One region of the Halomonas sp. HAL1 genome, then DNA from elsewhere that is predicted to be linked to it. Evidence: predicted binding sites of a transcription regulator. Region 1 holds the regulator's gene; each other region holds the start of a gene.
The links. The regulator LexA, encoded in region 1, represses DNA repair genes until DNA is damaged. The targets are predictions, from matches to a motif close to TACTGTNTANNTANACAGTA.
Positions count from the first base shown of each region.

Region 2: Q3Y66_RS11815 (PA0069 family radical SAM protein) is a predicted target of LexA. The motif match lies at 5,669-5,688, and genes of this name have one in related genera.
Region 3: recN (DNA repair protein RecN) is a predicted target of LexA. The motif match lies at 8,833-8,852, and genes of this name have one in related genera.

Region 1 covers NZ_CP130610.1:2,286,040-2,296,609, forward strand. Annotated here, with positions in the region: gene ppsA (phosphoenolpyruvate synthase) at 1-301, opposite strand, end outside; gene Q3Y66_RS10690 (pyruvate, water dikinase regulatory protein) at 573-1,406, shown strand; gene Q3Y66_RS10695 (hypoxanthine-guanine phosphoribosyltransferase) at 1,430-2,008, opposite strand; gene nagZ (beta-N-acetylhexosaminidase) at 2,057-3,088, opposite strand; gene Q3Y66_RS10705 (L,D-transpeptidase) at 3,153-3,689, opposite strand; gene Q3Y66_RS10710 (TetR/AcrR family transcriptional regulator) at 3,667-4,344, opposite strand; gene lexA (transcriptional repressor LexA) at 4,612-5,292, shown strand; gene Q3Y66_RS10720 (energy-coupling factor ABC transporter permease) at 5,302-5,973, opposite strand; gene purU (formyltetrahydrofolate deformylase) at 5,997-6,851, opposite strand; gene Q3Y66_RS10730 (ribonuclease J) at 7,082-8,692, shown strand; gene moaE (molybdopterin synthase catalytic subunit MoaE) at 8,729-9,184, opposite strand; gene moaC (cyclic pyranopterin monophosphate synthase MoaC) at 9,187-9,984, opposite strand; gene mobB (molybdopterin-guanine dinucleotide biosynthesis protein B) at 9,990-10,553, opposite strand.
Region 2 covers NZ_CP130610.1:2,510,364-2,520,933, forward strand. Annotated here, with positions in the region: gene pfkB (1-phosphofructokinase) at 1-460, shown strand, start outside; gene Q3Y66_RS11795 (PTS fructose-like transporter subunit IIB) at 457-2,199, shown strand; gene pgi (glucose-6-phosphate isomerase) at 2,397-4,064, shown strand; gene Q3Y66_RS11805 (DinB family protein) at 4,199-4,735, opposite strand; gene Q3Y66_RS11810 (SDR family oxidoreductase) at 4,807-5,535, opposite strand; gene Q3Y66_RS11815 (PA0069 family radical SAM protein) at 5,705-6,787, shown strand; gene Q3Y66_RS11820 (helix-turn-helix domain-containing protein) at 6,829-7,134, shown strand; gene Q3Y66_RS11825 (cation-translocating P-type ATPase) at 7,116-9,329, opposite strand; gene Q3Y66_RS11830 (hypothetical protein) at 9,335-9,691, opposite strand; gene ctaD (cytochrome c oxidase subunit I) at 9,696-10,570, opposite strand, start outside.
Region 3 covers NZ_CP130610.1:284,696-295,265, reverse strand. Annotated here, with positions in the region: gene dapB (4-hydroxy-tetrahydrodipicolinate reductase) at 1-79, opposite strand, end outside; gene Q3Y66_RS01435 (DUF2218 domain-containing protein) at 197-478, opposite strand; gene Q3Y66_RS01430 (ABC transporter substrate-binding protein) at 742-1,875, shown strand; gene Q3Y66_RS01425 (iron ABC transporter permease) at 1,865-2,950, shown strand; gene Q3Y66_RS01420 (ABC transporter ATP-binding protein) at 2,944-3,693, shown strand; gene Q3Y66_RS01415 (DMT family transporter) at 3,671-4,570, opposite strand; gene dnaJ (molecular chaperone DnaJ) at 4,660-5,805, opposite strand; gene dnaK (molecular chaperone DnaK) at 5,955-7,889, opposite strand; gene grpE (nucleotide exchange factor GrpE) at 8,048-8,689, opposite strand; gene recN (DNA repair protein RecN) at 8,900-10,570, shown strand, end outside.

The DNA.
Region 1 (10,570 bases):
TCTCAAAGCTAGGCGGCAACGGCGTATCAATAATCCATTGGCGAATAGTGCGGCCCGCCTCGGCGAGCGCTTTAACATCGTCCACATCCAAGCGCGCAAGCGTGGCATTAATGCGCTCGTTAAGGCCTTCGTGGGAGAGAAACTCGCGGTAGGCATGAGCGGTAGTGGCAAACCCGCCAGGCACCGTTACGCCAACACCGGACAGATTGGAAATCATTTCACCTAGTGAGGCGTTTTTACCACCCACGCGTTCGACGTCTGACATGCCCAGTTGATCGAACCACAGAATGTACTCTTCCACGTAACCCCCTCGCTCATAGACATCGACACGATCACTAATATTGCCGTTTAGACGTAGGATCATGGATTATTGATTGAGACACCCTAGCACCGCGCTACTATATTCGCCATTGGTCTAATAGCGAAGGGAATGGAGGATTTTTACAACATGAAGGGTTTTTAGGTCATTTGTGTAGTCAGTCACTTCACCTACCTCCTCAGTTCGCATCGCGAGTTGCTCTAGCAAACGGCTCAGCACACAATAGCGCAGTTACTTACCAGTGGATGTCACTATGAAACGTACGGCTTTTTTTATCTCTGATGGCACCGGGATCACAGCAGAAAGCTTAGGGCGCAGCCTGCTGGCCCAGTTCAGCGATGTTGAGATCGATATGCAAACCAAGCCTTATATCGATACGCTGGAAAAAGCTCAGGCGCTAGCAGCCATTATCGAAGCGACAGCCAGCCGCGACGGGCATCGCCCGATCATCATTGACACCATCGTTGATCAACAAATTCGCAACGTCATTCGGCAAGCATCCGGCTTCAAGGTCGATATTTTTTCAACCTTCCTAGAGCCATTGGAACAGGAACTCAATACTCACTCTTCCTATAGCGTTGGGCGCACGCACTCAATTGGTAGCGATGACGTCTATATGGACCGGATTCACTCAGTGCACTTTGCGCTGGATAATGATGACGGAGCACGCACTCATCAATACGATAAAGCCGATATTATCCTGGTCGGCGTCTCACGATGCGGCAAAACCCCTACCTCTCTCTATCTAGCACTCCAGTTTGGTATTCGAGCGGCCAACTATCCGCTGACGGAGGATGATTTAGACGAAGATGGCATGTTAAAACTGCCCAAGGCGCTCGCGCCCCATCGTCAAAAACTGTTTGGGTTAACCATTGATGCGCGGCGTTTATCAGCGATCCGTAATGAGCGGCGGCCGAATAGCCGTTACAGCTCTATTGACCAGTGTCTTCAAGAAGTAGAACAAGCGGAGTCGCTTTATCGCACCATGCACATTCCCTTTATTGATGCGACGCGCTTCTCGGTAGAAGAGATATCAACGCGGATGATTGCGGAAACGGGCTTAGCGAGGCGCTTTTCGCCCCGCTAACGATCCATCATCCTGCGGCTAACTTACATTCCTTTTGGGGCAAAAATTCCCGGCGCGTTTCGCCAGTAGCCTTTGTAATCCATCCCAAAACCAAACACATAACGGTCGGCGACTTCCAAGCTGCAGTAGTCGGCCTTTAAACCGGGCACCGCTTTGCGGTTGTGCTGTTTATCCACCAGTACAGCCGTCGTTACACTGGCTGCCTGAGCTTCTTCGCAGTAAGCCAAAATGGCGGCTAGCGTGGCGCCTTCGTCCAAGATGTCGTCAACAATCACCACATGGCGCCCCGCCATCGGCACCTCAGGAGACACACGCCAAAACAGCTCACCGCCGCGCAGCTCATTGCGGTATCGAGTGGCATGTAAGTAATCCACTTCAAGCGGAAAGCCCAGCCGGGTTAGCAAATGCCCTGTAGTGATTAAGCCGCCATTCATAACGCAGTAAAAGACCGGCAGCTTGTCGCCTAAATCTCGCGTGATCGCTTCCGCCATACGATCAAGTGCCCGCTCTACCTCTTGCTGAGAAATAAGGCAGTCGGCGTTATCCATCAATTCACGCATTGAGTCCAATGACTCTAAGGCTTCTTTATCCAACTTTGACATCTAAACTCCAGGCGGGTTAAAAGCTTCAATTACATGAGTCGTGTGAATTTACACAGCATTGGGTTTCGGTTTATCAGCCAATGCTTCCAACTTAGCGTGGGTACGACGCCATCGGCCCAACGCACTTAGGGCATCAATATCAGGCCGTGCACGGCTGTAGCGCAGTTTGGCGGGACGCTTGGTTTCAATACCCCGGCAGGCTTCAATCACCTCAAGTGCCGCGGTGCGATCATTGCACACCAGCAACATATCGCAACCCGCCGCTAGCGCTGCCTGGGCTCGCTGTTTGGGCCCACCCGCCTCGTGGGCGCCCGCCATACTTAAATCATCAGAAAAGATGCAGCCTTTGAAGCCCAACGATTCACGCAGCATGCCCAACCAATGAGGGGAGAACCCGGCAGGACGCGGATCGAAAGCACTGTAAATCACATGCGCTGGCATCACGCCGTCTAACGGCGCGGCTAAATGGGCAAAGGGCACCAGGTCGCGTTGTTTAATCACCTCTAGCGGGCGGTCATCCACCGGCAGCGCAACGTGAGAGTCTGCCGCGACGCCGCCGTGACCGGGGAAGTGTTTCCCGACAGCGGCCATACCAGCATCATGGAGCCCTTGAATAAAGGCGCTGCCAAGCTGAGCCACATGCTGCGGATCGCGGCTAAAACTTCGGTCACCAATAACACTTGAGACGCCGCTTTCGACATCCAGTACCGGAGCAAAGCTAAGATCCAAACCGCAGGCAGCCATTTCCATGCCCAATAGCCAGCCAGCATCTTTTGCGAGCGCAAGACCGTCATCGGGATTGGCGCTATAACACTCCCCAATGCGAGCCATGGCGGGAAGGCGCGTCATCCCCTCTTTAATGCGCTGAACGCGGCCACCCTCTTGATCAACAGCAAGCAATAAGTCCGCACGCACACGTCGAATATCGCTGCAGAGTTGGCGTACTTGATAGCCGTTCTCGACATTGCGGGCAAACAGAATAACCCCCCCTACCGACGGTTCTAGCAGCAAGCGCTTTTCTGCGGCCGTTAATTTCGGGCCTTCAAGGTCGAGCATGACCGGGCCTAACGGTTGAGTCATCGTGATAGGTCCATTAAAAAAGAGGCGGTGATTCTAGACGATCGTCTAGCGGTGTCAAAACGGATTAGTCAAACGACTGACGACCGCCGTGCAACCAAACGGGGGTACCTGGTAACGCTAACGAAAAGATATAGAGCAAATCACTATTGCGTAAACGAATACATCCGTGGGATGCAGCAACGCCCATGGGCTGATCAGGTGGCGTACCATGAAGATAAATATAGCGACGCTGTGAATCGACCTGTCCACCACGGTTCACGCCTTTTTCTAATCCGCATAGCCACAGGATGCGGGTCAAAATCCAATCCCGCTTCGGATATGCTTCAGCTAGCGCAGGAGAAAATTCCTCACCCGTCCAGCGACGACCACGGAATACCGCATTATCAGGCATCCCGCTGCCAATCGCGGCTCTTATATAGTGCCAACCATGGGGTGTTTTGCCACTACCATTGTGCTCACCAATGCCCGCGAGGCCAGACGATATCTCACACTCATGCAACACCTTCGGCCCTCGCCAACAGCGTAGCTGCTGCTGGGTGGTATCGATTTCCAACCAGATGTCCTCTACAGGGGGAAGCTCAGCGAGCTTGGGCGTTCGCATATTTTCCTTCTTCAAGTGCTGGGGGCAACGGTGCATTCATGGCAGCCACCACTACCGGGCGCAACCGCCTAACCAAATCCCGCACGGTGACCTGCTCGTGATAATCCTTTTCAGCGATATCGCGCAGTGCATCAAGGCCTGAAAGCGTAAAAATCACCGTACCAAGCATAAAGTGTAGCCGCCAAAAGCGTTCCGCGTCAGGCAAGTCGGGCGTTGCTTGACGCACTAGCTCGGTGAAGCGGGTAAACACATCACCATACTCTTGCTGAATATGACGCCTAAGGTGCCCCTGCGCTTGGCTATAGGCCAGGCCCAGCAAGCGCATAAACACCTTTAAACTGTTGCGCTCGGCAGGCACTGCCAGCACGGTAGTCGCCATTGTTTCGAGTAGCGTTTCCAACGGAATAACGCGCCCTGCATGCTGGGCTTCAAGCTCATCAAGCGCGGTATGAAAACGCTGGGTAAACGGGTCCAGATAGCGTGAAAACACGGCCTGAATTAAGGCTTTTTTGGAACCAAAATGGTAATTCACCGCCGCTAAATTGACGCGCGCTTTGCTAGTGATGTTGCGCAGCGATGTTTCAGCAAAACCTCGCTCAGCAAACAGCACTTCCGCGGTGTCGAGTATTCGAGTTACCGTATCAGATTGAGCCATGCCGCTCTCCGGGGAAACGAGTGTTTAAAACATAGCAAAATACTATGCCATAACGTTGGTGGGCTCAACGCTTGATTTTCTGATGAAATATGGCTGCCTATATCAGTAGAAGCTTAGTTTAAAACGATTAGGAAAAATTCGGGGCCTTTCTAGATAGGGGTTGACAAGACATATACTGGACAGAGGAACATACTGTATACTTAACCACTTATCGATTAAGTCGACATTTATTTTGTTACTGTCTATTCACTATTATTGGAGTCTGGTATGTCGCGTCCGCTAACCGCTCGCCAACAGCACGTATTTGATTTTATTGTTAAGACCATGGGCGAATTTGGCTACCCTCCGACCCGTGCTGAAATTGCGAAAGCGCTGGGTTTCCGTTCACCTAACGCAGCGGAAGAGCACCTGCGCGCGCTAGAGCGTAAAGGCGCTATTCGCATTATTCGCAATACGTCACGCGGTATTCGCCTACCTAATCAAGAGCCCCAAGAGGTAGTAGAAAGCACCGTAAGCGCGTTGCCCGCTGCCAATATTGAAGCCTCGCCTGCTGGCCTACCGGTGATTGGCGAAGTAGCCGCCGGGAGCCCTATCCTAGCTGCTGAGCATATTGACCGTTACTGCCCTCTGCCAGCCGAGTACTTCACTCCTAAAGCCGATTATTTGCTGCGTGTGCGAGGCCTTTCGATGAAGGATATTGGTATTTTAGAAGGTGATTTATTGGCAGTTCACCGTACCGAGCGGGTGCGCGATGGCCAGATTGTAGTCGCGCGCCTAGATGATGAGGTAACCGTCAAGCGCTTCAAACGCCAGGGCCACCAAGTAACGCTATTTGCGGAAAATGCAGACTTTGCGCCCATTGAAATCGACCTGCGTTCACAGTCACTCGATATCGAAGGTGTCGGCGTTGGCGTTATTCGTGGCGGTAATGGTCAAGCACTGGGCTAACCACCGTCGCTACTGCATGTCGATATAGCGGTGGTCATTAAAGGTGGCCACCCAATTAGGATGATAGACCAGCAAAATACTCAGCAGCATCCCGGTAATAAACGCCTCTGAAGGCATTAGTAGAGGTAAGAAGCGTGCATACTCCTGAGCAAGATAGATAGCGTTAGGGTCTGTGCCTGCCACGATAATCAGCAGCACGGCAGCCAGCCCTGCCCCTAATGTTGCCAACGCCGCCCCAAAAAATCCGCAGGCAAATAGAAAAACCATCAGGTTATCCGGCAGGCGGCGATCTACCAGCCGCCACACTGTGCCAATAATGGCAGCCGGAACAATGCCCGTTACCAGTACATTCGCGCCCAGCAGCGTCCACTCATTGCGGCCGATAACCACCATTGCCACATTGATGAGTACATTGCTGAGCAGCGCTAGTGGCGCTTTAAACACGAGTGTCATCAATACCGTAAAGACGAGATGCAGCGTTAGCCAGTCGACCGCCTGAGCGCGTAGCTGCCACATCAGCACCACTGCCAGCGTTGCGCCTAACCAACGGTGCTGAAGGGCATTGTCTTCCAGTAGCGCTTTCCAGGGCCGCCGCCAAAGAGCCCACACCACTACGCCTAACGAGAGTAGCGAGGTGAATATCAGCGCCCAGGGCGCCAGTACAGTTTGTGCGAACGACATAGCGGCTTCTCACTTTACGAGCGTTAGCTAAATACCACGGTCTTGTTGCCATGCACTAAAACACGATCCTCAAGATGCCAGCGTAAACCGCGTGCGAGAACGGCTTTTTCAACATCACGCCCAAAGCGGACTAAATCGGTTGGGGTATGGCAGTGGCTAACGCGATGAATATCCTGTTCGATAATCGGGCCCGCGTCGAGTTCCTCGGTGACGTAGTGGCAGGTGGCGCCAATCAGCTTCACACCCCGCTGATATGCCTGGTGGTAGGGCTTCGCCCCAGCGAAAGAGGGTAAAAAACTGTGATGTATATTAATTACCCGCCCTGCATAGCGTGCGCACAGGTCAGGCGGCAGAATTTGCATATAACGCGCCAACACAACGCAATCAGCACGCGCACTATCGATTTCTGCTTGCACCTTGGCAAACGACACTTGCTTGTTATCGGGGTCTACTGGCACATAGTGATAAGGAATGCCGTACCACTCGGTCAATGAACGCATATCGTCATGGTTGGAAATGACGCCGACAATATCGCAATCCAACTCACCCGCCTGCCAGCGATAAAGCAAATCTACCAAGCAGTGTGACTCTCTAGAGACCATCAACACCACCCGGCGGCGCTGCTGTGTATCCACCAATGACCACTGCATATCAAATTCGATCGCCACCGGCTCGAACGCTGCACGTAGCGCCTCCACCGACATCCCCACTGAATCCGCCAAGATTTCGTAACGCATAAAAAAACAGCCCGTTTCTAAATCGGAGTGCTGGCTTGCTTCAGTGATAGACCCCCCTTGCTTAGCAATAAAGCTCGATACTCGGGCCACAATACCTACCCGATCAGGGCAGGACACAACTAAACGATAATAATGGGACATGTGAGCGACTCTTGACCTATTTCTAAGGTAATTATGACAAACCAACGGCTTAGGTTGCATAGTGTATCGGAAGGCCAAGGATGATTGTTAGCCGCCCCTGCCTTCCCGTATAGTTGAGTCACTACTTTTTAGGCTTTTCATAACTGATGCACTCTTCACGCGTTCAAATTCGTCCCCGTCGTCGTCCTCCGCTGCGCATGTTGCCGCTGGGGGGATGCGGTGAGATTGGTATGAATCTAACGCTCTACGGCTACGACGATCACTGGATTGTCGTCGACTGCGGCATGATGATTCGCCAGGATCTCCCCAACTCACCGCTACAAGTGCCTAATCTTGATACACCAAAAGCATTAGGGATAGTCCCGAAAGCACTATTTATTACCCACGGCCATGAAGACCATATAGGTGCCGTCGCTTGGCTCTGGCCGATGTGGAATTGTCCTATTTATGCCACGCCATTAGCCGCGGGGCTGTTACGTCTTAAATTTGCTGAACATCAACTTAGCAGCGCTGCTATTCATGTCATCGAACCAGGTGAGGCACTTGAAAGCGGGCCGTTTACGCTACGCTACTTGCCGTTGACGCATTCAATACCTGAAAGCTGTGCCATCATGATAATGGCTGGTGGCTATCGTGTTTTACATACCGGTGACTGGAAACTTGATCCTGAGCCGCTTATCGGCTCTCCGGTGAGCGCGGCACAGTTTAGAGCGCTGGCCCCGGTCGATTTAGTGGTCGGCGATTCCACCAACGCCCCCATGCCAGGCCACTCCGGCAGTGAAGGTGATGTGGCGAGAGCATTGGTAAAAACCCTCGCTAACTGCCAGGGCCGTGTAGTTGTCTCTTGTTTTGCCAGTAACCTTGCGCGGGTATTGGCTATCGGGCGCGCAGCGCATCAGTGTGGCCGTCGCATCAGCTTAATGGGGCGCTCAATGGAGCGAATGGTTAGCGTTGCGCGTGGGCTTGGCTATATGGATGACTTACCGCCGCTGGTACCCAATCACGACCTGGGTTATCTCCCCCCGGATGAAGTGGTCATTATCGCCACCGGTAGCCAGGGTGAGGCGCGTGCCGCGCTTCAGCGCCTTGCTCAGGGCCGCCATCCCTTTGTTGATCTTCAGCCCGGCGATAATGTCATCTTCTCGGCTAAGGCCATTCCAGGCAACGAACGCCCTATTGAACAGCTAAAAAAACGTTTAGCGCAGTTAGGTGTTCGTATTTACGACGAAATCAACCATCCCGAGTTACATGCTACTGGGCACCCCGCGCATGATGAGCTAATCAAACTCTATCAATGGATTAAGCCGAAGCATCTGATGCCCGTCCACGGCGAAGCAAGGCATCAGCAGGCGCATCAGGCAATTGCCAGTCAATTAGGGATTAGCGCACCTTTGTCGCCAGTTAATGGCGATTTAATCAGCTTTGATAACCAAGGGCTGCGCTGCGAGGCACGCTATCCCCAGCCGCCCTGCATCGTCAGTCAAAACAGTGTGGTTCCTCACCCAGGGTTGGAAGTAAAAGACGCCAGTACGGCACGTCGTGGCAGTTTGTACCTAGCACTACCAGTGACCGCGACTGATACGGGCTGGGCGCGCATTGGACGTTTGATGCTGGATGCGACGGGTGCCAGCCCGCTGGATGAAGATAGCTTTAGTGATTGGCTGGATGATCAGCTTGATGAGATTGCCGCCGACACACTGGCCGACCTTCGCCAAGCACTGCAGCCTCGCTTGGTACACTGGCTGGCGGAGCATATGCAGCACCTGCCCGATGTGCATCTTCAGATTATGGCCGCCGAAATGCCAGAGGCCATCACCCTAGACAATGCTGCCAATCGTTAGTGGTGCATCATTGCGGAGTAGCAAGACGTGGCAAACTCACTCCCAGCGTGCCGCGTCTTCTTGATCAGAGTGGCGTTCTTTGACCCAATATTCTCCCTGAGTGGAGTGCTCTTTCTTCCAGAAAGGCGCCTGGGTTTTTAAAAAATCCATAATAAAATCGCAGGCTTCAAACGCCTCCCGGCGGTGGGCGCTAGCCACTAGCACTCTCACGATGGGGTCGCCAGGGCCCAGGTAACCGACGCGATGAATTATCCGCACCGCTTGTAGCGACCAACGCTGCCAAGCCTGCTCGCCAATCTCCGTTAGCGTGCGCTCGGTCATACCGGGGTAATGTTCCAGTGTTAACCCCGTCACATCGGGCGTTTCATTGAAATCACGCACCAGTCCGGTAAAGCTCACCACCGCGCCAATATTGCTGCGCCCGGCTAATGCATCGCTATAGCCGTAGTCCATTGAGAATGGCGCTGCTTGCACCGCTACCTTAATATCCACCGTTACCCCCCTGTGACCGGTGGGAAAAACGCCACTTCGTCATCATCGGTCACTAGCGCATCATCGTTTGCCATTACCTGATTAATGGCGCATAACGTACGCTGATCAGTAAGCAATTTAAACCGATCATCGCGCTCGGCCAGCGCTGCTTTTAAACCACTGATATCGCGACTAGCAAGCTGGTCCAGCCCGACAGTCGCCTCGCTTTCACCTACCCGCTCGCGCAGTTCAGCCAGAAATTTAACCCGCACACAGGGGGAGGGACAGCGCTCACCCAGGCTTACTTCTCCTGACGTGCCTTCGCCCGTCACGATAGGCGACTGCCTATTCACACGCTGATAATCCCCGCGTTGGCCGCCCTGCTTGCTATCGAGCTGGATCGCGTCAATACGCATGCCCTTATCGACCGCTTTGCACATATCGTAGAGGGTTAAGCAGGCGACTGAAACGGCCGTCAGCGCTTCCATCTCAACACCGGTGCGACCATTTAAACGACACAGCGACGTTACATGCACACAGGACTCGGCCATGTCGATCTCGAATTCAACCGACACCTTTGATAGCGCCAAGGCATGGCAGAGCGGAATCAATTCATGGGTGCGTTTTGCCGCCTGAATACCCGCGATACGGGCGGTGGCCAGGACATCTCCTTTCGGTAATCCCCCCTCGCTGAGCAACGTCAGCGTTTCAGGCAGCATTACAATGCGCCCCGAGGCGACGGCTTCGCGGCGCGTTTCTTGTTTATCGCCGACATCCACCATGTTGGCTTCGCCCCGGGTGTTGAGGTGGGTTAGATGCATGTTGGTCACCTTTCCTTTTTTGAAGCCACGGTTTGCTTTTTTGCGTTTATCCAGGTCACTATCCAGCGCGCGATTGCGTCGCTATCATCAAGATTTAACTGCGCTACGCAAGAAGTTAAATCAATAGGCGATGGCGCGCTTAATGCAACCGCCTCGACCCATGGGTCAGTTAAAATGGCCGAGTCACCCACGCCATCGCGATAAAGCACCAGCTTAGGGATCGGCCAGGCTTTAAAGCCTTCGACAATCACTAAGTCGGGATGGTGCGGCACCATCATGGTTATTAACTCGGCTAAATCGGGCTCTTCCTGGTCGGGCGTTTCCTGCATCAGTGCAAATCGTTGCCGTGAAGCGACTAGTACAGGCGCCGCGCCCGCACTGCGCAGTTTATAGCTATCCTTTCCAGGCTGGTCTACTTCAAACGAGTGGTGAGCATGTTTAATCACGGCTACTTTCAAACCGTGCGCAGCTAATAGAGGCAGCAGCTTCTCTAACAGCGTCGTTTTGCCGGTACCGCTCCAGGCAGCAATCCCTAGAATGGGGAAGGATGCGGTTAGTTCGTTACTCATACAGCCTACCCTCCTAC
Region 2 (10,570 bases), 220 kb from region 1:
CGGCCCGGCTCTTAACGCCGCCATCGACGCCCACCCGGCGGGCATCAAGCCCAATGAAAATGAACTCGCCGACTGGGCAGGGGACACTCTCGACACGACGCCAGCACGCTTGACGGCCGCCAAGCGGCTACATCAAAGCGGCATCGCCCATGCGCTTGTGTCAGCGGGTGCCGAAGGCGTGCTGTGGGTGAACGCCCAAGGCGCCTGGCACGCCACGCCCCCCAAGGTGACGGCAACCAACACGGTGTGCGCTGGCGATACCTTTGTCGCGGGCATGCTCCACGGCTTACTTAATCAACACGACCCGGAACGAACGCTGCGCTTTGCTACCGCACTCTCTGCCGAGGCCGTACGCCATGTCGGTGTCGGTAACGCCAACGCTGCGGATTTCGACTCACTCCAACAACACACCCGGATACGGCGTCTTGATGACTCCATCACCGAGGGAGCTACGCTATGAACATAATTCTGATTACCGCCTGCCCCAGCGGCATGGCTACCACCTTCCTCGCTGCCAAGCGCCTGGAGCAGGCTGCCCAGCGCCAAGGCTGGTCGGTACACGTTGAAATGCATGGCGAAATCGCGCCACTGCAGGCTGCTACTGCTGATCAGATTGCTAACGCCGATTTGATTGCGGTCGCCGCCGATCACGTGCCCGCCCCGGAACGCTTCGAAGGCAAGCGCCTGTTCCAGGCACCGATTGCCAGCGCGCTCCCCGACCCTAGCGGTTTTCTGGCCCAGGCCAAGCGTGAAGCGCCGATTTACAGCGCGCCTGCCGCGCCTGCAGCCTCCGTTTCTACCGCTGCAAGCAGCGCGGGTGGCAAGAAAATTGTCGCGGTCACCGCCTGTCCTACCGGCGTCGCCCACACTTTTATGGCCGCCGAAGCGCTCTCGGAAGCAGGTAAAGCCATGGGCCACGCCATTCGCGTGGAAACTCAAGGCTCGGTGGGCGCACAAGACAAATTAACGGAAGAAGAGATCGCTCAGGCCGATGTGGTGCTACTAGCTTGCGATATCGACGTTGATCCGTCGCGGTTTGCAGGCAAGCGCATCTACCGCACGTCTACCGGCAACGCGCTGAAAAAGCCGCGCCCCACCATTGAAGCCGCGCTGGAAAACGCGGCACTGGAAAATAGCGGTTCGGCCAATACCGCTAGCGACACTAAGAGCGTCAAAGAGAAAGGCGTTTATAAGCACCTGCTCACCGGCGTTTCCTTTATGCTGCCGATGGTCGTGGCGGGGGGCCTGCTGATTGCGCTCTCTTTTGTGTTTGGCATTGAAGCGTTTGAGCAGGAAGGCACCCTGGCCGCTGCGCTGATGCAAATCGGTGGTGGCACCGCCTTTGCGCTGATGATTCCGGTACTGGCAGGTTATATCGCTTACTCTATTGCCGACCGCCCCGGCATCGCACCGGGTATGATTGGCGGCATGCTGGCGGCCAATATCGGCTCCGGCTTTATCGGCGGTATCTTGGCTGGCTTCCTGGCGGGCTATGTGGCGCTGGCGGTCACTCGTTACGTCAAACTGCCCTCCAGCGTTGAATCCCTGAAGCCGATTCTGATCATTCCGCTGGTCGCCAGTTTGGTTACCGGCCTGACCATGATCTACGTGATTGGTGAGCCGGTCGCGGCGCTGCTGAATGCGCTGACCAGTTTCCTCGAATCCATGGGCTCCACCAATGCGGTACTGCTGGGTATTCTGCTGGGCGCAATGATGTGCTTTGACCTGGGTGGCCCGGTCAACAAAGCCGCGTACACCTTTGGCGTGGGCCTGCTCGCCTCTGAAACTTACGGCCCCATGGCGGCGATTATGGCAGCGGGGATGGTGCCTGCCATTGGTATGGGGATTGCCAGTTTTGTCGCGCGCAACAAGTTCTCAGCACCGGAGCGCGAAGCGGGTAAAGCCTCATTCGTGCTGGGCCTCTGCTTTATCAGTGAAGGCGCGATCCCCTTCGCGGCGAAAGATCCGCTGCGGGTCATTCCGGCCTGTATCGCGGGCGGGGCACTCACCGGCGCGCTCTCGATGCTGGTGGGTGCGAAGCTAATGGCGCCCCATGGCGGTATCTTCGTACTGCTGATCCCCAACGCCATTACCCCGGCACTGCTCTACCTGGGCGCTATTATAGCGGGTTCACTGGTTACCGGGTTAGGCTATGCGTTTATCAAACGCGGCGCGGCTCAAGTAGCGGTTGCTACCTAACGGCTGACCCTACCCTGTGTGGGCAGGCACGATAGCCTGCCCACACAAATACGTAGCTTTACGCAGTTAATGCAAGTCTAGTCATAAATGCCCTCTACTCCTCGCCGCTTTTTATGTAGTATTTTTACATAACGCCACGTTTAGTTTGCCATTCGGTTCTGGTTACTACATTCACTTAATAACAAACGGATCGCCCTATGTTTCAGCTCACTCGTAGTGTCACCTGGCAGGCGCTTGACCGCCTACGCGACAAAACCGCTAACGACCGCATTCGTGACTACTTCACCAATGATCCTCAGCGCTTTGAGAAAATGAGCCTTCGGGTGGGCGGTCTGTTTCTTGACTACTCCAAGCACCATGTTTCCGATGAAGTGCTTACCAAGTTGATTGAACTAGCCGACCACTCGGCACTGGTACAGCGCCGGGCACAGATGTTCTCCGGGGATATTATCAACGTTACGGAAAACCGCCCGGTACTGCATACGGCTCTGCGTCACTTAGGCGATGAGCCGGTGTATGTGGACGGCGAAGACGTTATGCCCGAGATCACCCGGACACGTGAGCAGATCAAGCTGTTCTCTGAAGCGGTGCGCAATGGCGAGTGGAAAGGCTACAGCGGCAAACGTATTAAAGATGTGGTCAATATCGGTATTGGCGGCTCGGATCTCGGCCCTAATATGGCGGTGCGCGCACTGCTCAAATACCGCCATCCGGAACTGCACTTTCACTTCGTTTCCAACGTAGACGGCACCCATATCCAGAAGGTGCTTTCGCGCCTCGACCCGGCGACTACGTTGTTTATCGTCTCTACCAAGACCTTTTCTACACAGGAGACGCTGCTAAACGCCAAAACCGCACGGCGCTGGTTCCTAGAGAACGCTGGCGAAGACGCCGACGTGGGTGCGCACTTTATCGCTGCCTCCACCAACCGCAAAGCGGCTATGGAGTTCGGCATTCGCGAAGAGAACGTGTTCGAATTCTGGGCCTGGGTGGGGGGGCGCTACTCCATGTGGTCCTCCATTGGCCTGCCTATTGCGCTTTCGGTCGGTTTCGAAGGCTTTATCGAGCTGCTCGAAGGCGCCCATGAAATGGATAATCACTTTATCCATGCGCCCTTCTCAGAGAACATGCCGGTGCTGATGGCGCTGATTGGTATTTGGTACATCAACTTTATTGGTGCCGAAACCCAGGCCATCGTGCCCTACGATCAGGCGCTGAACCAGCTGCCTTCTTTCCTGCAGCAGTTGGACATGGAGTCTAACGGCAAGTCGGTAGATATTTTCGGCCACCCGGTGAACTACAAAACCGGCCCGATTGTGTGGGGCCAAACCGGCTCCAACGGCCAGCACGCTTTCTTCCAACTACTGCACCAGGGCACCCGCTACGTACCGATTGATTTTATTGCCTCGCTCAAGCCCGAGCCGGGAGTCGAAGACCACCACTTCGCTCTATTGACCAATATGCTCGCCCAGGCCAACGCCTTTATGGAAGGCAGCCAGGGGGACAGCAAAGAGCTAAGCCAGCACGACCCCTACAGCTGCCCCGGCAACCGACCTTCCAGCACGCTACTGCTGGACGAGCTAACGCCGAAAAACCTGGGCGCGCTGATTGCGCTTTATGAGCACAAAGTGTTCGTCCAAGGAGTTATCTGGAACATCAACTCGTTTGACCAGTGGGGCGTACAGCTCGGCAAACGCATCGCGGGTGAAATCAGCGAACGCATCGACGCCCACGCCGCCGACTTCGACGCCTCCACTCAAGGCCTGCTGGAACTGGTTCGTGCTCACTTCCCTAATGGCGGCAGCGAAAAGGAAACCGGCCCGACTGCCAGTGCCGATAAAAAGCCCGCGAGGAAGAAGCGCTAGGCTAGTTTGGTAACCGGGTAAAAAAACAAATGCCTTGGCTTTCTCAAGCCAAGGCGTTTCGCAGCCCTGAAACCTTCGGTTCGTAATAACTGACGGTTTCCAGCAACTCGGTTTCCGGCGTCTAAGCATACTTCTTAAGACTCATTCGGAATCAGCTCCAATAGATCAGTGACACCAATATCGATACCGGCCTGGGAGAACAAAGTACTTACCTGCCCACGGTGGTGGGTTTGGTGATTGAAGAAGTGAACAATCAGGCTTGAGTAGCACCTGCTTGACTCCACTCCCTTAGTGTTTTGGTAATTCAACACGGTATTGAGGTCGTCGTCAGTCAGCGCGGCTATCCAGTTGATAATCACGCTATCTAGCCATTGGCGATGCGCCCTCAGGCCTTCCAAATCGTCAAACATGTTTTGATCAAGGCGCTCTGGAATGGGCAAAGGAATCATTACCGCAAGCGTTGTAGCTGAGGAAGTATGGGTTGCAAACCGCTTAAGCCAGAGAGTGTCGGCAACCACGATGTGGTTTAAGGTGCCAAAAATAGAGCCAAAGAACGCACCTCTATCGTTGCTTAGCTCTTCGGCACTCATCTGGCTAGCGGCGCCGTACACCTTGGCGTTCATCCACTGATTGTAAGTGGCCAATTGCTCGAAGTGTTGTTGAAGTTTCATGGATTAAAAGACCTTTCCTTGTCAAAAGCAGCATCCCTACAGAACGCGTTAAATATGGGCAGATAACCCCGCTACCGCCCGCCTGCTACATCAATAAATGACCCCGTCACGTAAGAGGCTTCGTCCGACAGCAACCAGGCGATGGTATTCGCCACTTCTTCCGCGGTACCGCCACGCCGCATGGGAATCTGTGGTGCTAAGCGATCGACTCGCCCAGGCTCGCCACCATCGGCATGCATATCAGTGTAGATAAATCCGGGACGAACGGCGTTAACACGAATCCCTGAGGCAGCCACTTCAAGAGACAACCCCTTGGTTAGGGTATCCATGGCCCCTTTCGATGCAGCGTAGTCAACATACTCAAAGGGCGAGCCTGTTTTTGAGGCAAGTGATGAAACATTGACGATGGCACCACCTGCTTGGAAGCGCCTGACGGCTTCCCTGGAACAGAGAAAGCAGCTGACCACGTTGCTATTGAGTACTTGGTTAAAGCGCTCAAGCTCGATATCCACCAGCTTGGATTGAGTAAACAAAATCCCTGCATTGTTGACCAAGTGGGTAACACCGCCAAAGTGCGCCTCAGCGGCATCAAACAGGCGGACAACGTCTGCTTCTTTGCTGACATCCGCTTGATGGGCAAACGCCTGGCCCCCATCCCGTACAATGGAATCGACCACCTTATTCGCACGGTCTTTGTTCGCCAGATAGTTGACACACACCGCATAGCCTTTGGAGCCAAGCAGGATTGCTGTTGCTGCCCCAATACCTCGGCTTCCGCCTGTCACAATAACAACGTTCATAGTGCTTCCTCGCTTTTTAGCTACCTAACCCACCTAGCACATTACCCCCCGTACTAGTGGCTTGGGTAGCTCCATCATGCTCCCTAGCGAATTAACTCATTTACTTGCTATTGATTTCTTTAAACCCGGCAACTACTGTATATATAATCATATTAACAGAGGTGATTCCATGGCATCTCTTGGCCCCCCTTTCCAGCCAAACTCTTACAAGGGACGCGGAGCGACCTATGACCCGCACAACCGTTTTGCACCTAGCCATAGCGTGGTGGAAGACGACGGTTGGTGGCGTGAGGAAGCCTCTACGACCATCGCCACCGAAGTGCGCGAGGAAGTGAGCAAGAGCGCACTGTCGTGGAATAAATCACCGGACTTGCCATTTGACCGCTCACTGAACCCTTATCGTGGTTGTGAACATGGCTGCGTTTACTGCTACGCACGCCCCTCCCACGCTTACTGGGATTTATCGCCAGGGCTGGATTTCGAAACCAAGTTGATTGCCCGCAGCGGGTTGGTGGAACGGTTAACAGAGGAGCTTTGCCACCCCAACTATGTGTGCCGCCCGATCAACCTTTCCGGCAACACTGATTGCTACCAGCCGTTAGAGGCTACTTATAAAACCACACGCCGCTTGCTGGAGTTGCTGTTGGAGTGCCGCCATCCGGTAACGTTGGTAACTAAAAGTACGCTGGTGCTACGCGATCTAGAACTATTGGCAGAGATGGCAGAGCATCGCCTGGTGCGTGTGTTTGTTAGCTTGACCAGCCTGGACGCCAATTTAAAGCGTACGCTAGAACCACGGGCGGCGTCGCCTCAGGCGCGCTTACGGGCTATTCGTGAACTTAATACCGCGGGAGTCCCAGTCGGCACATTGATTTCGCCGGTTATTCCAGGGCTGACTGATCATGAAATTGAAAAGCTTCTAGAAGCAGCCAGCCGTGCAGGGGCGAGAACGGCGGCCTGGATGCTACTGCGCTTACCTTACGAAGTGGCGCCGCTGTTTGAAGCGTGGTTGGAAGCTCATTACCCAGAACGCGCCGCCAAAGTGATGAGTCTTATGCGCCAGTGCCGGGGCGGCAAAGCCTATGATGCCCAATTTGGTAAGCGCTTTCGTGGTGAAGGGGTATTCGCGGATTTAATTGCCCAGCGCTTTGCCCGCGCCAGCCGCCAGTGGAACATGCAGGATCGCACCGAGCAGGGCTTGAACACGCGAGATTTCCGCCCACCACGGGCGCAGGGCGACTTATTCCTTTAAGCTAAGCAGCGCTTTAATCAATTTGCTGTTAAGGAAGCCTAATGTCCGCGCTTAGCAAAACGAAATCGAGTTTTTACCGACGTTTATACGTGGCCCATCTGATCGAACATGGCGCTGCCAGCGTGCCTGCACTCATTGAAGCCACCGGCATGCCACGGCGTACCGCCCAGGATACGATAGCCTCCCTTGCCGAATTAGATATCGAGTGCGTATTTACGAAAGATGAAGGCGAGCGCCACAACATTGGCCGCTACCAAATACGTGACTGGGGGGCGATTGACCCACGTTGGGTGGCAACGAATGCCGAGCGGCTTAAACAGGCACTCGGCTATTCCGGAACCCTCTGATCGTTTTCCTCCGGCTCGGCCCACGCTAACCGTGCGGCATTGAGCGTGACACTCAGCGAACTTGCCGCCATGGCGAGTACCGCGACCAGTGGCGGAATGGCCATCACAGCTACCAGCCCTAGTGCCAGCGTATTATAAAGTGCCGAGAAGAACAGATTCTGCACCATGATGCGCCGGGTGCGTTTAGCAATGCTAAGCAGTTGCACTACACCACCCATTCCCGGCGTCATGAGCTGTGCAGAAGCCCCTTCACGGGCGGCTTCGCTGGCACTTAGCGGGGCAATACCCACATCAGCCGCGGCCAAGCTCAACGTATCATTCAAGCCATCACCCACGTAAAGCGTTGGCGATGGTAGCGCCTGCAACAGCCTCGCTTTGGCTTCAGGCGAACGCTGGGCATAGCAAGCTTCTCGGGCAAGCCCTATCTGCTCACCCAGCCAGCTAACGGCCCCCTGCCGGTCGCCGCTAATCATCGCTACCACATAGCCTGATGCGAGCAGACGCTTCATGCTTGGAGCGGCATCCCCCACCGGTTGATCAGCCAGATAGAACGTGGCCAGCCAGCCCGCTTCGTCAGCCAACATCACTTGAGAAGCAAACGTCAGCGCGGGGTCTTCAGCTTGAAATGGCAACGCAATCTGCTGACGAGTTAGCCAATTAGCGCTGCCTAGCGTTAGCCACTCGCCGCTATTTAGCTGCACTCGGCGCCCTTCCCCAGGCGATTCATTTACTTCTATATTCTGATCCGGATTCTGCTCAGGGTGCTGATCACGTTGATCATCCGACCAGTGGGTTAACGCGTGCGCTAGCGGATGTTCGCTTCCAACGACGGCGGCGCTTAATTTGCGCTGCACAGTATGCTTATCAACGCCCTCCCGCGCCTGCCAATGCAGCACGGAATGATTGCCGATCGTTAAGGTGCCGGTTTTATCCAGTGCTACCGAGCGAATGCGCGCCAAGGTTTCAAGCGCTGCCGGGTCGCGTAGCGCAATACCTTGCTGCATGGCCTGACTGCTACCGGCAAGGCTTGCCAACGGCACGGCAAGCCCCACAGCACAGGGGCACGCCACCACCAGTACGGAAAGCGCCCGCACAAAGGCCTCTTCCCAGCCCGTTCCAAATAACAGCGCAGCAGGCAGCGTCAGCAACGCCAGCACAAGCGCTAAGGGGCTTAGCCAAGCGGCAAAGCGGTCAGCTAGCTTCTGCAGCTCGCCTTTTTTGGCCTGATAGCGGCGCATTTCGTCGCATAGACGGTCTAACCGGCGCTTGCCTACCCCGGCGCTCACCTGCATTACCAGCGGCGCTGCCCCCAGGTAGCGGCAGCCTGCATAGACCTTCTGACCTGTATGAAAGTGGCGCGGCAGGCTTTCACCGGTCAGCGAGGCGGTATCGATCCAGCCAGGCGCCTCCAGAGTGCCATCAAGCGCTACCAGCTCACCTGGCGCTAACTCGGCGCGCATTCCTGCGGCCACTTCATCGGCAGGAACCATTACCCAATGTTCATGTTGGTAAACGTTTATGTTCGCGTTCGGTATTGTTAATGCGTCCAACGCTTTTAACCCACGGTGACGGCACAGCGTTTCCACTAACCGCCCGACTAGCAATAGCACAATCAGCATCACCGCCGTATCGAAATATACTTCCGATGAACCGCGCCATAAAAGCCCGATCGAGACGAGCACCGCGCCAAATACACCAAGGCTGACGAGCACATCCATCCCAGGGCGTTTGGCTAGCAATGTACGCCACCCCGCTCGGTAAAACGGCACGCCCGCAAACAGCACCACGGGAAGTGAAAAAGCACCCGACACCCATGCCACTACCTGCTCGACCTGTTCATTGGGCAAGGCGGATGCGTAGACCAGAACTGAGGCAAGCATGGTCCACATGCCAAATAGCGAACCCACCATCAGCCTAAGTGTGAGGTAGCGGCTCTCCTCTTCCAGTCGCGCATGGGCATCGCCCACCGGCTCAAGTTCCGTCAGCCGGTAGCCTAGTCGCTTAACCTTTGAGGCAAGCACTGAGAGCTGAGTCGCGGCTGGCGTGCCGCTTATACAGAGCGTGGCGCTGGGATAATGCACGCTAACGTCGTGCACGCCATCACTCCGTTTGAGGGAGCCTTCTACGGCCAACGCGCAACTGGTGCACCACATACCGTGAAGGGTATAGAGCTTGTCTGCGTTAGTGTCAGTCATACCACTCACAGGCAAGGCGGAATACCGATGATGGGCATCGCTGCAAACAATACGCCGAAGGTAGAAAAGAGATAGAGCCCGGCAGAAACCCGTGCATTAAAGCGCAGCCGCCCGGCATGACGTTTGCTCATGCGGTAACACCCCACCGTTAACGCGGCTAATAGCGCAACGGCGGCAAGACTGACCATAAGCAGCAACGCATTAACGAGGGTAAAAACACCTTGTTCTGGGTCAGGGGGAATGACTTCACAGGCCACAGCATGGCCACCGTAAACTGTTACAAACCAAGCACTCCAAAGCGTTAAGCTAATAACAAAGTGTAATGGGTGAGTGAGGTGTAAGCGCTGCATCACGATGGTCATCCGCCTAACTCCCTATGACACGGGGCAGCACGGCAAGCGCGCCCACGATGATCCAGAACGTCGCCACGTTATAACGCCACAATTGAGCAACGACAGCGGGCTCAAAAGGTGCATGGACGCCCACATAGCCATAACCCACCCGTAGGCCCTGAAGCAGCGTTAGCACAGCACCCAAACCTCCATGAAACAGTGCATACGCTAGACCCACCATAATGATTGCATCATGAGAGTTCTCGGTAACCGCAAGGTCTGCGCTCAGCAGTACCCAAAGCGTGATGCCCACCTGCAAAAACCCAAGCGCACTAATACTGAACATGCCTAGTGACAGCCCAGCATCACGCTGCTGACGCAACCCACTTATCAGTTTTTCGAGGATGCCTGCACCTACCGTGAGTGCTCCACCAGCCAACAGCAGGCCCACCAGGGAGAGCGGTGAAACCTCAGGCATTCGCCATTCAGGCGAGACCGTCCAAAGGTAGAACCAGCCAAACAAATAGGAAAGGAAGAACGAGCCATTAGCGAGCATGGTTATCGACATTGCCCATAGCCCGGGGCCATCCATGGTTCGCGAGTGCAGCGGAGGATCGCCGGGTGCCACCCGTGCATCAGGCGCAGCTTTTGGATGTGCACCGTTTTCCCATGACCAGCGCAATAGAAACAATCCAGCGACCACCACGGCGATAACGGCCAACGGGTAAAGGCGAGTCAGCAGACTTAAACACACCACTGCCAACGCCATCGCAGCGAAAAGCGGCCACCAAGAGTTACCTGGCAGGTGAATAATTTCGCGCACTTTGCCGGTTAACGGGTCGGTTCCCCACATTTCACGTCGCCCATGAGTCGCTACCGCCAAACTATGCTGGCCTTCCGCTATAGTGC
Region 3 (10,570 bases), 2.0 Mb from region 1:
CCTCAGCATCTTGCTCAATAGCATTTACCAACGTACGGCCCATGCGGCCAGCCACGCCTACAATGGCAATTCGGGTCATGCGAACTCCTGCGCTCTGCGTTCCGGTATATAAAAAGTGTCGCAATTATAGCAGACGCACCAGCGCATTAGACGCTCTCCTTTACTGCCATGAAGATTGCTGCCATGAAGACTCAGTTTAGTTCTCCCAAACAATCGCCAGCTCTTCATCCCCTGCCATACGCATTAAGTGACGCTCGACCACGCCTTCCAGCTCATCCAAATGCTCCTCTTCCAGGGTTTCGATGGCGACCACCAATTTATCGGGCTCAGCGAGCATTAAGCAGGTGCCGGTGGCAAATGTAATGGTGGCCTGCTGATCGCTTTGCTCAACCTCTAGCTTATGCGCCCAGTGTTTACAGAGCCGATTAATTAAACGCTCGGCGGAAGGCGTGGCAATTTCAACACGAGATAAAGGCATAGCGGCCCCTCCAAAAATGTAAGTACTTACAAACCAAGTCATCCTTCAACAACGCATTGCCTTTAGAGCCAAACATGTGAAGCCATCGCCGTAGGATAAATGCTAAGGGCAAAGCGTAGCATGTTGACCATTAAGCGCGGCACCCCAATAATGCCTCCTAAACGCTAATCAGTTACAATAGCAATTGCATCTATGTGCTATCACCGTTAAAGCGCATCAGCGATGCCAGCCCTGTTAACCAATATCGACCAACGAGTAAAAAAATGCTCAGTTCTCCGCGCTTAAAAATCCTGCTTGGTACGCTTATCACGTTTGCTTGCGGCGCCACTGCTATGGCTGACGCTATCACCGTCACTGATGTCGCTGGCCGCGAAATCACTTTGGATGCCCCTGCCGAGCGGGTTATTTTAGGCGAAGGGCGGCAAATTTATTTGCTCGGTTTACTCGAACCTGAAGCTCCTTTTGCCCATGTAGTCGGTTGGCGCGAAGATTTTTCCCAGGCGGATCCCGATAACTATGCTCGCTATCTGGAGCGTTTTCCCGAGATTGAGGAAATCCCCACCTTTGGCGGTTTTAAAGACGGTACTTTTGACGTCGAGCAGGCCGCCTCGCTTAATCCTGACGTGGTGCTGATGAACATCGAGGCGAAAGCCGCCACAGAAGATGCTGCCTACGACGACAAGCTGGCACAACTCGGCATTCCCATCATCTATGTGGATTTTCGCGAAGACCCGCTTGAGCACACCATCCCCTCCATGCGCATCATCGGCCAGATCATGGACGATGAAGAAGCGGCCGAAGCATTCATCGAGTTTGCCGAGACACAGTTGGCACGGGTAACCGATGTCATCGCCGAGGCCAACCCAGAGCGCCCCAGCGTGTTTATTGACCGGGCCGGCGGCTACTCCGACGAGTGCTGCATGAGCTTTGGCCCTGCCAACTTTGGCGATTATGTCACCCTAGCTGGCGGCCACAATATTGCCGAGGGGATTATTCCTAACAGCTTCGGCAACCTGAACCCTGAGCAGATTATTGCCGCCAACCCCGACCATGTGGTTGTTACCGGTGGCAACTGGGATGCCTACGTACCTGGCGGCGATTGGGTGGGCGTAGGGCCTGGTTCAGATATGCAACAGGCTCACGCCAAGCTGGAAGCGCTGACCGAGCGCACCGCGATGACCGGCATTAAGGCCGTTGAATCTGGCAATTTCCACGCCATTTGGCACCAGTTTTACAACAGCCCCTACTACTTCGTGGCCGTGCAGCAGTTAGCCAAGTGGCTACACCCTGAGCTCTTTGCCGACCTAGACCCCAACGCCACAATGGAAGAACTGCACGAACGCTTCCTGCCCATCGACTATGAGCCCGGCTACTGGATATCGCTCCATGACGACTGATACGAGGATAACGGAAACGGAGGTCACAGAGCGCCTTTCACAGGGTCGCGCCTTCTACCATAGCCAGGTTTTCCGCCGCCAAATGATACTAGCGGCACTGGTGTTAGCGCTGTTTTTTAGTCTCTGTGTTGATCTGGCACTGGGGCCTGCCCGCTATAGCCTGGGCGAAGTGATCGCGGCGCTGTTTACCCCGGACAGCGTTAGCCAGCAAGCGCGAGTGATTCTCTGGGAAATCCGCATGCCGGTCGCGCTGATGGCCCTAGTGGTAGGCGCCAGCTTGTCGGTGGCCGGAGCACAGATGCAAACCATACTGAGCAACCCACTAGCCAGTCCGTTTACCCTAGGGATTTCCGCCGGGGCTAGTTTTGGTGCTGCTCTGGGTCTCGCCTTCGGCGTGGCGCTGGTGCCTGCCGCCATTGAATTTGTCGTGCCCATCAATGCCTTCGTGATGGCCATGTTCACCGCGTTCTTAATTCATGCTCTAAGCCTTAAGCGCGGCGTGACGGTAGAGACCATTGTGCTGCTCGGCATCGCCATGGTGTTTATCTTCAACTCACTGATGGCGCTGATTCAATTCTTTGCCAGCCAGGAGGCGGTCTCTGCAGTGGTCTTTTGGACAATGGGCAGCTTAACCAAAGCCACCTGGCCCAAGTTCTGGATCGCCCTTAGCATTCTTGCTTTATCCATGCCGCTGCTTGCCCGACATGGCTGGGCGCTAACCGCCATGCGCCTGGGCGACGCCAAAGCCGAGAGTATGGGTGTCAATCCCCGCGCGCTGCGTTTGGAAGTGCTGGTACTGGTATCGCTGCTCGCTGCCATAGCGGTGGCGTTCGTGGGCACCATTGGGTTTATTGGCTTGGTGGGGCCGCACATCGCGCGCATTTTACTGGGCGAGGATCAGCGCTTCTTTTTGCCCGGCTCGGCCCTGTGCGGCGCGCTTATCCTCTCCGTTGGCTCGGTTATCTCCAAGATCATTATTCCTGGCACCATTATTCCCATTGGCATTATTACTTCGCTGGTGGGCATTCCCTTCTTCCTATTTTTGGTGCTTAACCACAAGAAGGCCTCATGGTAACCCTACAACTTAACCGTGTATCCGCCCGCTACGGGCGTCGCCCCATTCTGGAAGAGATCACCACACCTTGCTTTCAAGGCGGGCAAGTCGTTGCCTTGCTAGGGCCCAATGCAGCGGGTAAATCGACGCTTTTTCGCCGCGTATTAGGGTTATTGAAAGGCGACGGCGAAGTAATTATCAGCGGCACCAGCGCCGAGCGCCCCGTGGGCTATATGCCTCAGGACACCGGCGCCAAGGCCGTGCTGACGGTCTATGAATCAGTGCTTTTGGCGCGTATGCAGGGACGTGGATTAAAAGTGCAGCCTGAGGATTTAGCGCAGGTTGATCGTGCGCTGGAGGAGCTTTCTATTGCGACCCTTGGCGAGCGGGATATTGGCGACCTCAGTGGCGGGCAGCGCCAGTTGGTTAGCGCTGCCCAGGCCCTGGTTCAAGAGCCCGAGATTTTGATGCTGGACGAGCCCACTTCGGCACTCGATTTGAACCGCCAGATCAGCCTTTTGACGGTGCTGCGCCGGCTAGCCGATGAACGCCAGATGCTGATTCTGGTGGCGCTCCATGACCTGGGGCATGCGCTACGTTTCGCCGATGCCGCCATGATGCTCGAAAATGGTCGCTTGATTGCCTGCGGCCCCACCGCCGAAGTGATTACCCCTGCGCTGCTACGTCAGGTTTATCGGGTATCTGCGCGTATCGAGTCCTGCTCGAAAGGCCAACCGCAACTTATCGTCGAAGCAGCCATTTAAGCCGCCGCCCTTCCATTGCCGCTAACGCCACCCCGGATAACATGAGCGGTAGCGCTAGCAGGAAGCCGCTGGAGACCGGTATTCCAAACAGCACCCAATCGGCGAGCACGGGCCACACCAGGGCAATATATTCAAAAGGCGCCAAGCGCGACGCCTCGGCATAGCGCAACGCTAATGTCATCGCAATGTGCGCTGCGCCGCCAAATAGGCCCGATAACACCAGCAGCGAAAACTCCACCCGGTTAAGCGCTGCCCAGCCCAATGGCATCGTTGCCAGCCCAGCCAGCGCTGCTACCACAATAAAGTAGAATGCAATTGATGCTGCCGTTTCAGTTCGCGAAATACGTCTGACGGTCAGTAGCGCCCCAGCAGTTAAGAGCGCACCCAGCGCCCCAAGCGCGTACCCGGTTATGTGGCCATTGCTTGAACTAGCGCCCAGCCCAGGCAAAATCAGCACAGCGACACCAGCAAGCGCCAATACTATGCCGCCCGCACGATAAAGTGAGCAACGCTCCCTTAAGAGCAGCACACCTCCTATCGCCATAAAGACCGGCGTTAGCTGTGCAAGCAGCGTCGCTTCGGCCACTGGTAATAGTGCCACCGCCGCAAAAGAGGCAAACATGGCTGCCGCCCCCAGCCCGGAACGGAGCGCATGACCCAACGGGCGGCGCGTCGCCAACCCCCGAGGAAACTCCCGACGCACCAGAAGAAACACGACGATAGGCAGCAGCGCAAACAGCGAACGGTAAAACACCGACTGCCCCACCGGCACTTCGTCACTGACTGCCTTAATACACACCAGCATGCCGGTAAAAAGCAGGCCAGACAGTACCCGCAGCAAAATGCCCATGGTGGGCTTTTCTTCAAGGTGATCCATTGTGCGCAGCATTTCCTAAACAGCAAAAACCCCCGGGCGAACCGAGGGTCTTTGAATCAAACATCTAACTTACTACCATCATCTCAGCTTTACGGCTTCATATCTTCAAAGAAGCTCTTCACGCTATCGAAGAAACCAGTCTTCTTCGGCGAGTGGCTGTGGCTGTTGCTGCCGTCGAAGCTCTCTTGCAGCTTGCGCAGTAGGTCGCGCTGCTCGTCATTGAGCTTGACTGGTGTCTCGACCACTACCTTGCATAGCAAGTCGCCTGGCATGCCACCGCGTACGGGCTTCACGCCTTTACCACGCAGGCGGAACAGCTTGCCGGTTTGGGTTTCCGGCGGAATCTTCAGCTTCACGCGACCATCAAGTGTGGGCACTTCAAGCTCGCCACCTAGCGCCGCGTCGACGAAGTTGATCGGCACGTCACACTGCAGGTGTTTACCGTCACGCTGGAAGATATGGTGCGGTTTGATGGCTACCTGCACGTAAAGATCACCGGGCGGGCCACCGTTAATACCGCTTTCGCCTTCACCGTTCAAACGAATACGATCACCAGTATCTACACCAGGCGGAATCTTCACGGAAAGCGTGCGTGTCTCACGTACGCGCCCTTCGCCATTACACTTGTGGCACGGCACTTTAATGTGCTGACCAGAACCATGACAGGTGGGACACGTTTGCTGCACGGCGAAAAAGCCCTGCTGCATACGCACTTGACCGTGGCCATGACAGGTAGGGCACGTTTCTTTAGAAGAGCCCGGCTCCGCACCACCGCCATCGCAACGGTCACACTCGATATGCCGCGGTACGCGGATATCGACTGTGGTGCCTGAAACGGCGTTTTCCAGATCCAGCTCTAGGTTATAGCGCAGGTCGGAACCGCGCGCCGGGGCGTTGGGGCCACGACGACGGCCACCGCCACCGCCAAAAATATCGCCAAACACATCGCCGAAAATGTCGCTGAAATCACCAGCGCCTGCGCCGCCGAAACCACCGCCGCCGCCTTGGCCATCAACGCCTGCATGGCCGAACTGGTCATAAGCTGCGCGTTTCTCGCCGTCGCTAAGCACTTCATACGCTTCGGACACTTCACGGAATTTTTCCGCTGAGGTGTTATCGTCCGGGTTTCGATCAGGGTGGAATTTTTGCGCCAGACGGCGATAGGCCTTCTTGATCTCTTTCTGATCGGCCCCTTTTTCGACACCCAGGACTTCGTAATAATCGCGTTTGGACATAGGCCCTACGCCTCCTGGTTAGCTACGCACTCAACTGCACTTTTAGCTAGGTAATGATCTATTCCGTTAGCTACGTGCGTTTTGGCCGCGGAAACAGCAACGCGGGAGTAAGCTCCCGCGTCACCGCTTTCCTTGGCAGAAAGAGGTTGTTACTGCTTTTTCTGATCGTCGTTGACTTCTTCGTACTCGGCGTCAACCACGTCATCTTCCGGCTTGGAACCTGTGTTTTCGGCACCTTCACCGCCCTCTTGCTGAGCCGCTTCTGCCTGCTCGGCGTACATCTTTTGGGCTAGCTGGCCAGAGGCTTCAGTCAATGCATCCAGTTTCTTCTGAATGTTATCGACATCGTCGCTTTTAACCGCTTCTTCCAGCTCGCTGATGGCCGTTTCAATCGCCTGCTTCTCGTCGTCAGTCGCTTTGTCGCCTGCTTCTTCCAACGTTTTGCGTGTGGCGTGAATCATGCCGTCAGCTTGGTTACGCAGCTGCACCAGCTCTTCGAACTTCTTATCTTCTTCGGCGTGAGCTTCGGCATCGCGCACCATCTGCTCGACTTCTTCCTCGGACAGGCCGCTAGACGCCTTGATGACAATCGACTGCTCTTTACCAGTGGCCTTGTCTTTCGCCGATACGTTCAGAATGCCGTTGGCATCCAAGTCGAAGGCGACTTCGATCTGCGGTACGCCGCGCGGTGCAGGCGGAATGTCAGCAAGATCAAAACGACCCAGCGACTTATTCTGCGACACTTGCTTACGCTCACCCTGTACGGCGTGAATGGTTACGGCCGTCTGGTTGTCATCCGCCGTTGAGAAGGTTTGTGTCTTCTTGGTCGGGATGGTGGTGTTCTTTTCGATCAGCGGCGTCATCACGCCACCCAGGGTTTCGATACCCAGAGTTAGCGGAGTAACGTCGAGCAGCAGCACGTCTTTAACGTCGCCACCGAGTACGCCGCCCTGAATCGCGGCACCAACGGCAACCGCTTCGTCCGGGTTAACGTCTTTGCGTGCTTCTTTACCGAAGAAGTCAGCGGCTTTCTTCTGCACCATCGGCATACGTGTCTGGCCACCGACCAGGATCACTTCGTCGATTTCAGACGCAGACAAGCCAGCATCTTTCAGTGCCATTTTGCACGGCTCGAGTGAACGCTGAACCAGATCTTCTACCAGCGACTCCAGCTTGGCGCGTGTCACCTTAACGTTAAGGTGTTTCGGGCCAGTGTTGTCGGCGGTGATGTAAGGCAGGTTCACGTCAGTCTGCTGAGCGCTGGAAAGCTCAATTTTGGCTTTCTCAGCGGCTTCTTTCAGACGCTGCATGGCCAGATTGTCGCCAGACAGGTCAATACCGCTGTCAGCCTTGAACTGGTCAACCAGATAGTTGATCAGCGCCAAGTCGAAATCTTCGCCGCCCAGGAAGGTGTCACCGTTGGTGGCCAACACTTCAAACTGGGTTTCGCCGTCAACATCGGCAATTTCGATGATCGAGATATCGAAAGTACCGCCACCCAGGTCGTAGACCGCGATGGTTTTGTCGCCGCGGGATTTGTCCATACCGTAGGCCAGTGCGGCAGCGGTCGGCTCGTTAATAATGCGCTTAACGTCTAGACCGGCAATGCGGCCGGCATCTTTGGTCGCCTGACGCTGGCTGTCGTTGAAGTAGGCCGGCACGGTAATAACCGCTTCAGTGACCGTTTCGCCCAAGTAGTCTTCGGCGGTCTTCTTCATTTTCTTCAACACTTCCGCGCTAACCTGCGGCGGTGCCATTTTTTTGCCTTTTACTTCAACCCAGGCATCACCGTTATCTGCTTCGGTGATCTTGTACGGCACCATTTTGATATCTTTTTGGACAACGTCGTCTTTAAAGCGACGGCCAATAAGGCGCTTGATGGCGTACAGCGTGTTTTCTGGGTTAGTCACCGCTTGGCGTTTAGCCGCCTGACCGACCAGCGTTTCGCCATCGTCTGTATAAGCGATGATAGAAGGCGTTGTACGGCCGCCTTCGGCGTTTTCAATAACTTTAGCGCTGTCACCATCGAGCACGGCCACACAAGAGTTAGTGGTGCCCAGGTCGATACCAATTATACGTCCCATAGCAATAACCTCGAATTCGGTTGTTACAAAACTGAAATTTAGCTTTTAAAGCTTGTCTGCGGGTTTCCCCGCGGGGTTGCCCTTTATTTGGGGGCCGCCGCTGACTTTTCAAGGGTTTTTTTTCACACCCTGCTTTCTTACCCTACGCAGCCATTTGCTTAATTGGCTTTTTGGCTCACTACGACCATGGCCGGGCGCACCAAGCGTCCATTGAGTAAATAGCCTTTTTGCATAACGTCCATCACGGTGTTGGGATCAAGATCCGGGTTAGGCACCATGGTCATGGCTTCATGCACTTGAGGGTCGAAAGGCTCGCCGTGGGGCTCAATGCTTTCCACGCCGAACTTGTTGAGTACATCCAATTGCATTTTCAAGGTCATGGAAACGCCTTCGCGGTGGATCTCCGAGGCTCCCTCTTCCATGGTCTCAAGCGCTTTCTCCAAGCTATCAACGACCGGCAGCAGTTCTTTAACGAACTTCTCTAGGGCAAACTTGCGCGCTTTCTCGGCTTCTTGCTCAGCACGGCGACGCACGTTTTGCGCTTCCGCAGCGGCGCGCAGGGCTTGATCCTTGGCCTCGGCCAAGCTCTGCTCGAGCTCGCCTACCTGAGCGGCCAGCATTTCTGCTTCAGGATTATCGACACTGCCTTCAAACGACTCTTCGTCATTGATCAATCCTTCCAGCTCGCCTTCCATCAAGCGCTCTTCGGCGGCCTGCTCTTCCGCTTGTTCGACGCCATCCGCTTCTTGCTCGTGGCGGGCCAGCTCGTCATCCATCGGTGTTTGCGGTTCTTTCGCCATGTTGTGCTCCTATTAAGTAGGGCGCTGCCACGCGGGCTGCGCGCAAAGAAGTAAGCCGTTAGTTACTAGCCTTAACTGATCATGCACGCTATATGGGGGCCATAAATTCCATCTCAAGAGGTGCATTGAAGTGAGTTATTAACTACTGTATAAATCAACAACTATTGGATAAGTATCCAGCTTCAATGCTGTACCGTCTCGGGAGGCGTCATGCTTACTCAGCTAGCTATTCAAGATTTCGCTATCGTTGATCATTTAGAACTCGACCTAACCGGTGGCATGACGGCCATTACCGGGGAAACCGGGGCGGGCAAATCGATTCTTTTGGGCGCTTTAGGGCTATGCCTTGGCGAACGCGCTGATGCCGGGAGCGTTCGCCATGGTCGCGAGCGTACCGACCTTTCCGCCCGTTTCGATATCCAGCACCTGCCCGCTGCCGTTGAGTGGCTGTCAGCCCGTGAGCTCCCTGCTGATGAGTGCTTGCTGCGCCGTGTCGTGACTGCCAACGGACGCTCCAAAGCGTGGATTAACGGCCAACCAGCAACTATCTCGGACCTCAAATCCCTCGGCGAGCAGTTGATCCAGATTCATGGTCAGCACGCCCATCATGCATTAATGCGTGAGGAGACCCACCTTGCCTTACTCGATGACTACGCGAGCCTAAACGACGCAACCGCTCAACTGGCCATTACGTTTCGCGAGTGGCGCAATGCGCGTCGGCAGCTGAAAAAGCTAAGCGAAGAAGGCAGCGAAGTAGAAGCCAAACGGCAGCTACTGCGTTATCAGGTAGAAGAGCTGGATCAGCTCGGTTTAGCAGAAGGTGAGCTGGCCACCCTGGAAGAAGAGCAGCACACGCTCGCGCATGCTGAGGAGACGCTGCGTGAGACACAGTTTGCCGCTGACTGTTGCGCCAGCGATGAAGGGGGCGCGCTTTCGCTACTCAACCAGGCTTCCGCCCATTTAAGCGCGCTGCCGGGTAGCGACAAAGGCACGCTGGCCAATACGCTCGCCATGCTGAGCGATGCCCGTATTCAAGTGGAAGAGGCTTCCAGCGAGCTCAATCGTCTCGCCAGCACCACCGAGCTCGACCCTGAGCGGCTGGCTTGGGTGGAAGAGCGCATGACCGACGTACATCGAATTGCTCGCAAGCACCACGTTGCCCCCGACGAGCTATGCGCCCTGCATGCTGACCTACAGCGAGAAGTCGCGCAGTTAGAAGAGGGAGGGAATGATCTTGAGGCACTGAGTGCACAAGTAGTGGAGCTACGCGAAAGCTATCACCAGGAAGCGAAAAAACTCAGCGAGAGCCGTCAAAAAGCCGCGCTTCGTTTGGGCAAAGAAGTGCAGCAACAGCTGGGCTTTTTAGCCATGGGTAAGGCCCGCTTTGAAGTAGAGGTCACCGCGAAAGAGGCGCCCTCTCCTGAAGGCCTTGATCGTGTGCAATTTTTGATCAGCGCTAACCCCGGTCAGCCTGCGCGGCCACTAACGAAAGTCGCCTCCGGCGGCGAATTGTCGCGGATTAGCCTGGCGATTCAAGTGGTCGCGGCGACGCACTCAACGGTGCCTAGCTTAGTATTTGACGAAGTGGATGTGGGCATTTCGGGCGCGACCGCAGAAATCGTTGGTCAATTACTGCGCAAGCTAGGTGAAAACGGCCAAGTAATGACCGTGACTCACCTACCCCAAGTGGCGGCCCAGGCGCACCAGCACCTGCATATCGAGAAACAGGCAAAACGCGACACCACGCTGACCCAGATGGCGCTGCTCGATGAACAAGGGCGTATCAGCGAGCTGGCACGCATGCTGGGCGGCGTGACGCTTTCTGACCAAACCCTCGCCCATGCCCGTGAAATGCTACACGCTAGCCAGCGCCCGCCGCAC